DNA from 3 places in the Bacillus sp. JJ1609 genome. Region 2 is predicted to be linked to each of the others. Evidence: predicted binding sites of a transcription regulator. Region 2 holds the regulator's gene; each other region holds the start of a gene.
What was found. The regulator LexA, encoded in region 2, represses DNA repair genes until DNA is damaged. The targets are predictions, from matches to a motif close to CGAACATATGTTCG.
Positions count from the first base shown of each region.

Region 1: recA (recombinase RecA) is a predicted target of LexA. The motif match lies at 2,277-2,290, and genes of this name have one in related genera.
Region 3: V7654_RS23540 (DNA polymerase IV) is a predicted target of LexA. The motif match lies at 2,239-2,252, and genes of this name have one in related genera.

Region 1 is NZ_JBALSS010000001.1:18,588-22,880, forward strand. It holds gene rny (ribonuclease Y) at 1-826, opposite strand, end outside; gene recA (recombinase RecA) at 1,122-2,162, opposite strand; gene V7654_RS00110 (competence/damage-inducible protein A) at 2,425-3,675, opposite strand; gene pgsA (CDP-diacylglycerol--glycerol-3-phosphate 3-phosphatidyltransferase) at 3,701-4,279, opposite strand.
Region 2 is NZ_JBALSS010000007.1:126,629-130,921, forward strand. It holds gene V7654_RS08415 (DUF896 domain-containing protein) at 77-310, opposite strand; gene V7654_RS08420 (YneB family resolvase-like protein) at 372-1,034, opposite strand; gene yneA (cell division suppressor protein YneA) at 1,062-1,379, opposite strand; gene lexA (transcriptional repressor LexA) at 1,533-2,156, shown strand; gene V7654_RS08435 (DUF3934 family protein) at 2,278-2,424, opposite strand; gene V7654_RS08440 (ATP-dependent DNA helicase) at 2,980-4,293, opposite strand, start outside.
Region 3 is NZ_JBALSS010000049.1:664-4,956, forward strand. It holds gene gndA (NADP-dependent phosphogluconate dehydrogenase) at 1-797, opposite strand, end outside; gene V7654_RS23540 (DNA polymerase IV) at 933-2,225, opposite strand; partial or broken gene V7654_RS23985 (HAMP domain-containing protein) at 3,204-3,356, shown strand; gene V7654_RS23990 (methyl-accepting chemotaxis protein) at 3,483-4,293, shown strand, end outside.

The DNA of each region.
Region 1 (4,293 bases), on a different contig from region 2:
CCTGAACTAACTTGTCAAGAGCTAAACGGGCTGTTTCACGTCTGATTGGATCAAAACCGGAAAGGATTACTGCTTCCGGAGTGTCATCAATTATGAGGTCAATTCCCGTTAACGTTTCCAGGGTACGGATATTCCGTCCCTCACGGCCGATAATGCGTCCCTTCATTTCATCATTCGGAAGGTTTACGACTGACACAGTTGTTTCAGCAACATGGTCAGCTGCGCATCTTTGGATGGCAAGTGAAAGAACTTCTTTCGCTTTTTTATCGGATTCCTCTTTCGCCCTGTTTTCGTTTTCCTTAATCATTAGTGCAATGTCGTGAGCAAGTTCTTGCTCAGTTCGTTCCAAAATGATGGATTTAGCCTCATCACGCGTTAAGCCCGAGATGCGTTCAAGTTCAGCCTGCTGATTTCGTACCATCTCGTCCACTTTGCTTTCCATCTCTTCAATATGCTGTTGTCTTTTGGAAAGAGCGTCATCTTTTTTCTCTAAAAGATTTTCCCGTTTATTCAACGTCTCATCTTTACGGTCAAGATTCTCCTCTTTTTGCAATAAACGATTTTCTTGTTTTTGCAGTTCATTTCTTCGCTCACGAATTTCACGCTCTGCTTCAGTGCGCAGCTTGTGATTTTCATCCTTAGCCTCTAGCAGGGCTTCTTTTTTCATAGCCTCTGCTTCGCGCTTCGCATCTTCAATAATCTGCTCAGCAGCGTTTCTGGCACCTGCAACTTTTGCTTCCGCAACGGATTTACGATAAAAATAGCCAACAACTGCACCGACGAATAGGCCAAGCAAAATGGAGATGATCAAAATAATAGGATCCATCATTTTCACCTCCTCTTGCTATGAACTTGTGTTACGTTTTTTAAAGTGTCGGCATGTACATTGTTTCAAGCATCAACATACAGCTCTAATGCTTTTAAACGTTTTTAATACCATGAAAATGTAAAATATACATTTTTAATTGTAAAGCTGCTAAATTTTATTGTCAAGGGTTTGTCCCCCAAGGATTTGAAACCTTTTTATTCATTATTCTTTTTTTTCTAATTTTTATTTAAAAATTAACCAAACAAGGCCTCCTGGTTACAGGAGACCTTGTGTTAATTTTCAAGCTAGAGTTCTAATCCAGTTCAAGTTCTTCCTGGTCTTCATCACTTTCAGTTACGGTAAATTCTCCATCAAGTCCGTAGTGATCCCGGATCTTTTTCTGGATTTCAAGGCGGATGGATGGGTTCTCTTTAAGGAAAATCTTTGCGTTTTCCCTTCCCTGTCCAAGACGTTCTTCATTATAAGAATACCATGAACCGCTCTTTTGGACGATATCGAGTTCTGAGCCAATATCGATGATCTCGCCCTCTTTAGAGATTCCTTCACCGTACATGATATCAACTTCAGCCGTACGGAACGGAGGAGCAACCTTGTTCTTAACAACCTTAATCTTTGTTTTGTTACCTACCATTTCATTTCCCTGCTTCAATGTTTCAGCACGGCGTACTTCTAGACGTACACTTGAATAGAACTTTAATGCGCGTCCACCAGGCGTTGTTTCAGGGTTACCGAACATTACACCGACTTTTTCACGAATCTGGTTAATGAAAATGGCAAGAGTCTTAGATTTATTGATAGCACCAGACAGCTTACGCAAAGCCTGAGACATCAAACGAGCTTGAAGACCTACGTGAGAATCACCCATCTCCCCTTCAATTTCAGCCTTTGGTACAAGTGCAGCAACAGAGTCAATAACGATAATATCAATTGCTCCGCTTCGAACAAGTGCTTCAGCAATTTCTAAAGCCTGTTCACCAGTATCTGGCTGTGAAAGAAGAAGTTCATCGATATTAACACCAAGCTTTTGAGCATATACAGGATCAAGAGCATGTTCTGCATCAATAAACGCAGCTTGTCCGCCGTTAGCCTGTACTTCTGCAATCGCATGAAGCGCAACTGTTGTTTTACCTGAACTTTCTGGTCCGTATATTTCGATAACACGTCCGCGTGGATATCCGCCTATTCCTAGAGCAACATCCAATGCAAGCGAGCCACTTGGAGAAGTTGAAATCTTAGTGTCTGTCTTCTCTCCCAATTTCATAACTGAGCCTTTACCAAATTGCTTCTCAATTTGTTTTAACGCCATATCTAGTGCAGCTTGACGATCACTCACTCAATTTTCCTCCTTTTATATAAAAACGAACTGGCATTCTGCCTGTCCACAAATCTCTTATTTAATGCCTACTATTACTATACCTTTTTCACAACTGTTTGTCCATTAAAAAGTCGAACATTTATTCGTTTTTTTTCATAAACAAAAATCTGATAAAAGTGATTTTTATTCTATGTTTTAACTAATTTCTATAGAGTCAAACCCATGAAAAAGCCATTTTCAAAAGGAATCTGTCTATTTCTTGCAAAAAAAAACACGGAGCTCATCGCTTCCGTGTCCCTGCCAATCTATTAAGCAATAAAAAGCAGCCATACTTTACGGCACGCGTTCTGATTGCCTTCCTGGATCCGCCCAGATTAAATTTTTCGGCATATACTGGCTGGCCCTTTATCGATATTCCGATAAATACAGTTCCTGCAGGGTGGCCTTCTAATTCATCTGGACCTGCAACGCCTGTAAAACTGATTCCAATGTCTGCGTTTAGGAGTACAGCTGTGTTAACTGCCAGTTCCTTAGCACATTCGCCGCTAACAGCTCCATATTTTTCAATGGTTTCAGGATTAACGTTCACTAATTTAATCTTAGCCTCATTTGAGTAGCAAACGATCCCACCTTTGTATATGCTGCTCACACCTGGAATGGAAGTAACCTCCTGCTGAAACATGCCTCCTGTCAAACTCTCAGCTGCTGTTAAAGTCAGATCTTTTTCCTTTAGAAGCTTCGAAAGTTCAGTCATAAGTGAAGTTTCGTCATAGCCATAAAAAAATTCGCCAACACGTGCCATAATATCAGCTTCAACTCTATCAATAAGCGTTTGAGCTGTTTCTGAAGAACCATCTCTTGCGGTGAGCCGTAATGTCACTTCGCTGTCCCCTGCTAAAGGTGCAATCGTCGGATTGCTCTGGGCATCTATTAGGTCCTCAATCTTAGCTTCAAGTGCCGCCTCGCCAATTCCAAAGAAACGGAGCACCCTGGACTCGATTTTTGCCTGCCTGCCATACATGCCGGCAATCGCTTCCTGTCCATATTTTGTGAACATTGGTTCCATCTCGGATGGGGGGCCAGGGAGGAGCATGTATTTGTGCTTCTCAGTTGATAGAAACATTCCTGGAGCCATTCCATTATCATTCTTCAATATAATGGATCCCTCAATCACTAGTGCTTGCCTTCGATTGTTTTCTGTCATTGCCCTGTTTGTCTTTTTAAAATAATGCTCGATTGAAACCATTGCTTCTTCATCCATTACAAGCTGTTTCCCGAGCTGTGCAGCAATCGTATCTTTTGTAAGATCATCCTTGGTAGGTCCAAGTCCTCCAGTGAACAGGATGAACTCGGCACGTTCCTGAGCAACTTTCATGGCTTGTTCTAGCCTGTCGGGGTTATCACCCACAACGGTATGATAGAAAACATTTATGCCAAGATCAGCTAGTTGCCGTGACAGAAATCTAGCATTTGTATTGACGATTTGTCCCAGAAGCAATTCCGATCCTACCGCAATAATTTCAGCATTCATCTCCAAACTCCCCCAGTGGCTGCCATTATTTTGAGTTCGTGAAAATATCCTTATTTTTGGCGAAATAGTCCCATCCAGACCAAATTGTAAAGAACATCGCTACCCATAATGCAATGTCCGCAAATGGAATCGAAAAAGCTTCAAATATGATGTTGTGCAGCAGCAGTGCAGAGATGGCGACAGTTTGGGCCCACATCTTTATTTTTCCAGGCATTTTAGCTGCTACAACCTCACCGCCTCCTGCAAGGAGAAGGCGAAGGCCAGTAACGGCAAATTCCCTGCTGATGATCACAATAACAATCCAAGCTGGTGCATATCCAAGCTCAACTAATACGATAAGAGCAGAAGATACAAGGAGCTTATCTGCCAGCGGGTCCAAAAATTTCCCAAGATTAGTGACAAGATTGTGCTTTCTGGCTATATAACCGTCAACCCAGTCAGTAACTGATGCAAAAATATAAATAAGTGCACCAATTAGATGGGTAACCGGCATTGTTGTACCAAGCAGAGAAATTTCCCCCCACGAAAATGGTACCATCATCACGATTAGAAATACCGGTATAAGAAAAATCCGTGAAATCGTAATTTTATTAGGCAAGTTCATATTCTTTATCCTCC
Region 2 (4,293 bases):
TTTTAAGTACTGTTCCAACTCACTTTAGAAACAGAAAAAGGATACAAACATTATGTATCCCTTTGTATGAACTCTATTAATGAAGCTTATTTTTGTTTTGAAATTCTTTTAGCTTACCAGGAGTAACATCATTCCCAGCTGGATCCACAATGGTTACACCTTTTAATGTATTAAGCATGGAAGAACGGAAGGATTGCAGATATTCTGCTCGAAGCTTCGTTTGTTCCTTTGCCTCTTCCTCAGTCAACTTTGATGCTTTTGCTTTTCGTGCCAATTCATTAATTCTGGCAATTTTATCACTAGATAGCATTGGTAAAGCTCCTTTGTAAAAAAGTTACGTTAAAAGTCATGTTACTAGAATCAGGGGATTTTTACAAGAAAGGAGTTTCCTCATCCTTTGTCTCTATGTATTCTAGATATCTGCGATTAACTGTTGCTTTTGAAACATTGAACCCAAAGCCTCTTAATGTTGCAGCAATCTCGGCAAAAGTAAGACCATTATTCCTGAGCTTGACAATCTCTTCGATTGGCATATCTTTCCGTTCTCTCCCAGAATGGTCACCTTGATTTTTCAAGTTCCGCTGAGGCTTATATCCGTGCTCAATAGCCCGCTGCATCCCTCTTTTGATTTTGATATTGTGGATCTTTCTTTGATATTCTTCGACCATGCTCACAATTTGAAGCACCATCGAATCTGATTCTGAAAGCTGAAGCTCACCATTGTGCGAAATACTGTAAAGCTTGATTTTTTCTTTTAAAATGCAGTGGAGAATTGCGACCTTAGCATTTCCTCTGCCAAGACGTGTTTCATCCTGAATCAACAGTGCTCCGATTGTTTTATCTTTAATTAGGTCGAGGAGTTCCAATATACCTTCTCTTTCAAGATCGTATCCGCTTGCCTGCTCCTTAATGATTCTCTGAACCTCGAAGCCGTAGCTGCCAGCAAGGCGGATTAATTCCTCCTCCTGCCTCGCCAGTGAGGTTTCCTGTGTTTCTTTTGTCGTACTTACGCGGCAATAAATAATTGCTTTCATGATGTCACCTTATTCGCTTTGCTTATTTTATCTTTCTGCGCCGGCAATCTGTGTCGGCTCTACTTGTTCAGCCATCACGGGGATGACAAGTTCATCGCCAGGAAAAATCACCTCGCCGGCTATTCCATTTTTTTTCTGTACCCAGCTAACGAACTCGTTTTCTGAAAGATTATGTTCATTTGCATATGTTTCGGCAATCTCCCATAATGATTGCCCTTCTTCTATAGTAACAGTTATGTATGCATCGTCTGAAATATTTAAATGAGCTTTCGCCACTAACGAAAAAATCAAGCTGACAGCAAGCAGGATGATTGCATATGAATAGTTTTCCCAAAGTTTTTTCATGTTCAGCACCTCTTTGCGAATGTATGTTCGTTCATTTGATTTCATTATAAAACGAACATTTGTTTCGTGTCAACTAAATATTCGAACTTATGTTTGTATCTCGATAGAGGACATGGTATAATAAGGACAAGAAAATATACGAGGTGCGTGAATATGACGAAGTTATCGAAACGGCAACAAGACATATTTGAGTTCATTAAAGGTGAAGTCAAGAAAAAAGGATATCCACCATCCGTACGCGAAATTGGCGAAGCGGTTGGCCTTGCCTCCAGCTCCACTGTCCATGGACATTTAGCTAGACTAGAAAGCAAGGGCTTGATCAGACGCGATCCTACAAAGCCGCGCGCAATCGAAATCCTTGAAATAGAAGAAGATAGCCGTATCCCTAAATATAATGTTGTCAACGTACCTGTCGTTGGTAAAGTAACTGCGGGTATGCCGATTACGGCAATCGAAAATGTCGAAGAGTACTTCCCTCTTCCTGATCGTCTCGTCCCTCATGATGAGCAAGTGTTCATGCTTGAAATCATGGGAGACAGTATGATTGAAGCGGGAATCCTTGATGGTGATTATGTCATCGTTAAGCAGCAGAAAACGGCCAACAATGGTGATATCGTTGTTGCGATGACAGAAGAAGACGAAGCAACAGTTAAGCGTTTCTTCAAGGAAAAGGATTATTTCAGGCTCCAGCCAGAAAATTCATCCATGGATCCTATTATCCTCCGCAACGTTTCGATTCTGGGCAAAGTGATCGGAGTATACCGTCATATGCATTAAAAAAAAGCAAGCGGCTTTCCGCTTGCTTTTTTACATATGAATCTATTAAATAAGATGTTTTACTGATTATGGAACCTTCAGATTCTCTATAAACCATCTCCATTACGGACTAGCCCCTTTATTATTCTTCTGTTTTATCCTGGTGTTTCACACCTTTACTCTTATAAGGCTTGGCACTTTTAGCCTTATTCGCGCTTGATTGCCATCTGTTCCATCCTTTTTTACCTGTACCTCGACCTGTTCCGCCTTTACTCTTCGCTTTACTCATGTTTATCAACTCCGTTCATTTATAAATACAACCATATTGTTAACCATTTTAATTGATGAAACACATTTAGAATGGAAAGATACAGTTCTAAACTATTTCGTGATTATCTTTGTGTATCTAATTTATACTACCCCTTATCTAGGAGAGTAGCACATTTTACCATTTACAGGGCAGAACCCCTAGCATGTTGTCCATTATCTCATAAGATAATGTATCAACAAGGGAAGGAGTTGAAAAAAATGGGATGCAACAGAAATAACAACGATGTTTCTAATGTTTTTTTCCCTAACAGGGACAGGGATAGGGACCGTAATCAAGTGAGAGCAACTATTGACTTTGATGATCTTTGCCGCGCAGTGCGCCGTTGTATTATCGAAGACTTAGAAGGTGCTCAGGATGATAGAGATGATCGTGATCGTGATCGCGATCGTGATGATCGTAATCGCCACCACAGAAAATGTGGATGCTGGTTCTAATTTAAATCCACACCTAATTCGCTAAAAAGAATCCCGGAGGTATTTATCTTCCGGGAGTCTTTTTCATCTTTAATATTTTCTAGTACCATTTTACATTCTGAACAGGGAGAACTTTTACGATGTCATTTAAATAGGCTTCCTTTTGCCCAGCAGTTAACCACAGATGTACAATTCCGGAATCCTGGCTGCTCCTAATCAAACGGCCCATTCCCTGCCTTAAACGCAGCAGCATATATGGCAGGTCAATCTCTACAGTTGCGTTATTGGCATGCTTTCGTTTCGCCTGGAAAACAGGATCATGAGGAGGGAACGGCAAGGAAGAAATAATCACCTGGATTAATGATTCACCTGGAACGTCCAATCCTTCCCATAAACTATAAGAACATAGTACTGTTGTATGCTCGCTTTGGAAGGCCTTTACGGTTTCACTAATTTCTCTGTCTCCCTCAAAAAGTATGGCAAATGGCCATTTTTGAATATCTGCCCATGCCCTAAAGCGTTCCATTTCCTGAGAGGATGAAAATAACACAAGAGATTTTCCGTTTTGGCTTAATAAGTCGGCCCCAATCTGCTCCCATTTATTCGTTTCATCTGTCTGGATGTGTCCCGCCATCTTCATCTGCTCTTCATAATCAAACGGAGACGCCACTGTAAAGGAAGAAAACTGTTCAATACCAAGGCTTTTAGCAATATAACTAAAGTCGCCAGCCTGGGATAATGTAGCTGAAGAAAAAACAAAAGGAATATTTTGTGAAAAGACTTCCTTCTTCAAAATTTCTTCAACTAATCGAGGCATAATAACCAATGATGTTTGAACCTCATTCTCCTCAAGCCAGAAGATCCCTTCATCATTTTTAAGGAAAATTCCTAAACCATAAGCAAAGAACTCCAAATACTCTTCCATGATTTTCAAATGGTAATCATCGATGACGAATAATTCAGCATCAAAAACAAGCTGATCCATCAAATCACTTACCTTTTTCTCAAGGGTTTCAGCTGTTTTCCTGATACTAGCAAGGAGCGGAACTTCTTTTCGATTAGATCCTACAACCGCTACTGAGTTATCAACAAGCAGGTCGAACCATGCATCATGAAGCTCTAAAATATCCTCGATTAAATAAAGCGACTCTTCCCTAACATCCTGATGCATATATCCTGTTAGGACCGTCGTCAGCGTTTGTGAGTTAAAACGATAAGTAAGCCCTTTTTGCGCTGCAAATTCAAGCAGGTGGCCTTCATCAAAAATGACGGTGCTCGCTTCAGGGAGAAGCGGCATTTGCCCTTCCCTTTTGCGGGACTCTTTCGTCCAGACATGTTCCATATAAAAGTCATGGGAACATATGATTAAATCACCAGCATGACGGTAGTGATCACGGTTCAAGGTTTGGCCGCA
Region 3 (4,293 bases), on a different contig from region 2:
GTCCATTTTCCAGTGCCCTTTTGACCGGCAGTATCCAAAATCACGTCAACTAGAGGTTTTCCTGATTCTTCATCCTTCTTAGTAAATATGTCAGCAGTAATCTCGATAAGATAGCTATCCAACTCGCCTTTGTTCCAATCCGAAAATACTTGATGCAACTCTTCTGCATTGAGACCTAAAATATGCTTAAGCATAAAATACGATTCGGATATTAATTGCATATCTCCGTACTCGATGCCATTGTGGACCATTTTCACATAATGGCCTGCTCCATCCGGACCGATATATGTTGTACATGCTTCTCCATTGACTTTAGCAGATATGTCCTGGAAAATCGGAGCAACTAAATCATAGGCTTCCTTCTGTCCTCCAGGCATGATGGACGGACCATGCAGAGCCCCTTCCTCACCGCCGGATACGCCTGTCCCGATGAAGTGAAGGCCTAGCTCACTCAATTCCTTGTTACGACGCTGTGTATCGGCAAAATATGTATTGCCTCCATCAATGATGATATCTCCTTTTTCAAGATAAGGTTTCAACTGTTCGATTGTCGCATCTGTCGCTGCACCAGCTTTGACCATCAGCAAGATTTTGCGTGGCTTTTCAAGTGATTGGACAAATTCTTCAATCGTGTAAGTACCGACGAGATTTTTTCCTTTTGTTTCAGCCAGCATTTCTTCCGTTTTCTCTCTAGAACGATTATAAACGGATACAGAATAGCCTCTGCTTTCAATATTCATCGCCAAGTTCTTGCCCATGACTGCAAGGCCTATAACGCCGATTTGTTGCTTTGACATTTTTCCAACTTCCCTTCTGTCTAAAACTAGGTTTTTATATGCATACTCTATAATTTAGCAATGATAGATTTGTGTTGCAAACATTCAGATCTGGGCCCTTATTTATTTTGACTTAACTACTGTCAGTTAAACATTCTATTTGTCTTTTCTCTCTTCATTGTCATGCAACTTGCGGTCCTGCAGGAAATCTTTATTAAAGCTTGTATCTGTTCCTTTAATTTCTTCAGGAACTTTATTTTTAATTTGTGAACCAGCACTCTCAATTATGCTTTTGCCATATTTCTCTCTCAACATGCTCATTGTATTAATCAGCGGTTCCTTCCTTGCATCCTGCTCAAATGAGAAAAGATCCAGCTGTTTCACTGCTTGATCCGCTTCAAGAAGGTCAGTGCCGGTAATGCCCAACAGTCTTACCGGATCCCCGTTCCAATGCTTCAGGAACAGCGTTTTGGCGGCAGCAGCAATTTCATCCTTTTTAGAAACAGGATTTTGGAGCTTGTGGCTCCGCGTAATCGTCTTCCTGTCCTTAAAACGGATCATGACACTTATATTCGTTGCCACGGCTTCCTTTCGTTTCATCCTGACCGCTACTTGTTCAGAAAGCCTTTCAAGCACCTTCAAAAGCTCGACCTGGTTTGAAACATCTCTCGGCAAGGTTGTGGAATTACCAATACTTTTAAAATCATAGACTGATTCCGGATCGACTACCCGATTATCCTGGCCATTGGCTCTTTCCTTCAGCCTTATTCCGTTAATACCGAGCAGACCTTTCATCTGTATGTCATTTGCCTCTGCCAAGCCGCCAATTGTGTTGATTCCGATACTTTTTAGTTTGTCCGCAGTTTTGCTTCCTACTCCATGCATCTCTCCTACCTCCAGCGGCCAGAGAATCATAGGAATGTCACGTTTCCTCAAAACCGTGATACCCAGGGGTTTTTTCATATCGGAGGCAGTTTTAGCGAGAAATTTATTAGGAGCTATCCCAATACTGCATGGAAGATCTAACTGCTCTAGTAACCTCTTCTGAATACTTTCTGCAATCAGCAGGGGAGAACCAAGGTCGGAACAGTCTGTGATATCCATATAGCCTTCATCAATTGAGACTGGCTCTACGAGCTCGGTGTATTGACGCAATAAATCAAACATGGCAGCAGAGGCTGATCGATAGCGTTCAAAATTTGGTTTCTTTATGATCAAGTCAGGGCATAGCTTCTTTGCCTCCCATAATGGCATGGTTGTCCTGACCCCGAATTTCCTCGCCTCATAGCTGCAAGTTACAATTATCCCCCGGCGTTCTTCAGGATTCCCGGCAATCGCAAGCGGTTTCCCCTTTAAGTCTGGATCATAAGCCATTTCAACCGAAGCATAGAAACTATTCATATCAACATGTAAAATAACCCTGCCTTTTTTCGGATACATCTCTTTCATGTCAGCCACTTCCCAAATATACGTTCCCTCTTATTTTATCAAAAAAGCCCTAGCAATACCTAGAAGATGATTATTCAGCTGACGTTACAAACTGTATGGATCATTATAAAGACTCATTTATAGAATCTTCCTACAAACTTATATAAAATCGCCTGCTCCTTGCAGATTGTACCCCGCTCTGCTTAAATGTTTATTCAATAGAAAAATTTCTTTCTTGCTCTTGCATAAGTGATGATTACGGTTGTGAATTTTATGTGAAAAAATATTAAAAAGGTAAAGAACTAAATGTTAATGCCGATATAAATACATACACAGGTAAGCCTATTTAAATGTTATTTATGCTAAGACGGGGGAATATTTATGCAGCATTGGTCTATCGGAAAGAAGTATGGAAGCGTTTTTATTTTTATTATGGTGATCTTTTTAGGCAGCTTCGTCTATCTATCGACTGTGCTTAATAATCTGGCAGGAGCAATCGACCAGGCTGAGGAAAAAAGTGATTATGCGATCATGATCAGCGACATGGGTTCCACTTTTCGGCAAAAATATATTATCATTACAGATTACATAACTGAACCAAAACCAGAACTGATGGCACTTTATAAAAAGGAATCGGAGAATTTCAATGCGTCTGCAGTAAAGTTGAAATCCAATGTTAGATCCGAGGAAGAAAAAGCTCTATATAACGCAATTATGAAGACAGATAAATATATGGACAATGTATGGGAAGATGAAATATTAGCAACAGTAGAAGATTTCAAACAAAAAGGCGAACAAGTTGATATCTTCACTCAAATCAGTCTTGCCAATAAGGCTGAGACCATACGGGATATGAATATCGATAAACTGAATTCCCTAAGGACTGTCATTCTTGATGATCGAACGAAAATCATGAAGGAAACTCATTCCTCGATCGCATCCATGGTCCAGAATACATTTATGATAATGATCATAGCATTCGTCATCTCGTCGATTGCTATGTACTTTGTATCCCGTAACATCAGCAGGGGCCTAAAAGATGTAGTAGCTTATTGCAAGAAGCTTGCTGCGGGCGAATTGAATGTAAAGGTACTAGATGCTAAAAGCAAGGATGAGGTTGGCCAGATTATTGCCGCTATGAACCAATTGTCCGGAAACCTTAAGGCATCAATCTCCAGTATCCTGTCATCTTCTGACCAGGTTAATGAAATGTCAAGGAATTTAAAGCTTAATGCAGAAGCTACGACCCAAGCGAATAACGAGATCACTACTTCAATCATGCAGGTTGCATCGGCTTCTGAGGAACAAGTTAAAATTTCCGAACGTACAAATAATGCCGTTGAAAATGTTTCTTCACAGTTAATAGAGGTCACTGGATCACTTAAAGAAACTCTATATACTACATCTGTTTCGAAGGAGAAGATTGAGCAGGGCAAACAGTATGCTTTCAGCGTTACCGAACAGATGGATATGATTAATGAAAAAGTAAACGAATTATCGAATGTGATCCATTCACTGAAGAATAATTCTCAGGAAATCCATAGAATTATTGAGATCATTACTGATATCTCGAATCAGACAAACTTGCTTGCACTCAATGCTGCAATTGAAGCAGCACGCGCCGGTGAACATGGTAAGGGATTTGGTGTCGTTGCACAGGAAGTCCGAAAGCTCGCTGAACAATCAGCAGGCGCGGCTGAAAGCATCCGCAATATTCTTGAACAGACCGGGAAGGAAACAAACCAGGCTGTGAATGTTATGGATGAAAGCCAGGCGACCGTATTGAAAGGAAATGAACTTGTGGAAAAAGTGGCGATTACTTTTACTGAAATCGCAGAATCGATTGAAGAAGTAAGCATGAAAGGAAATCAAGTAAGCGAAGCAGTTGTAAACGCGAATGAAAAAATGGAGTTTATGGCTCAATCAGCCACTGAAGTTATCATTGCATCATCAAAGTCTGCACAATTCCTTGAACAGGTTGCTGCTACAACAGAGGAACAAAACGCAACAATGCAGGAGCTTTTGGAATCATCAGGAAAACTTTCAAGCATGGCAGAGGATTTGCGAAAATCGTTTTCGAGCTTCAAGT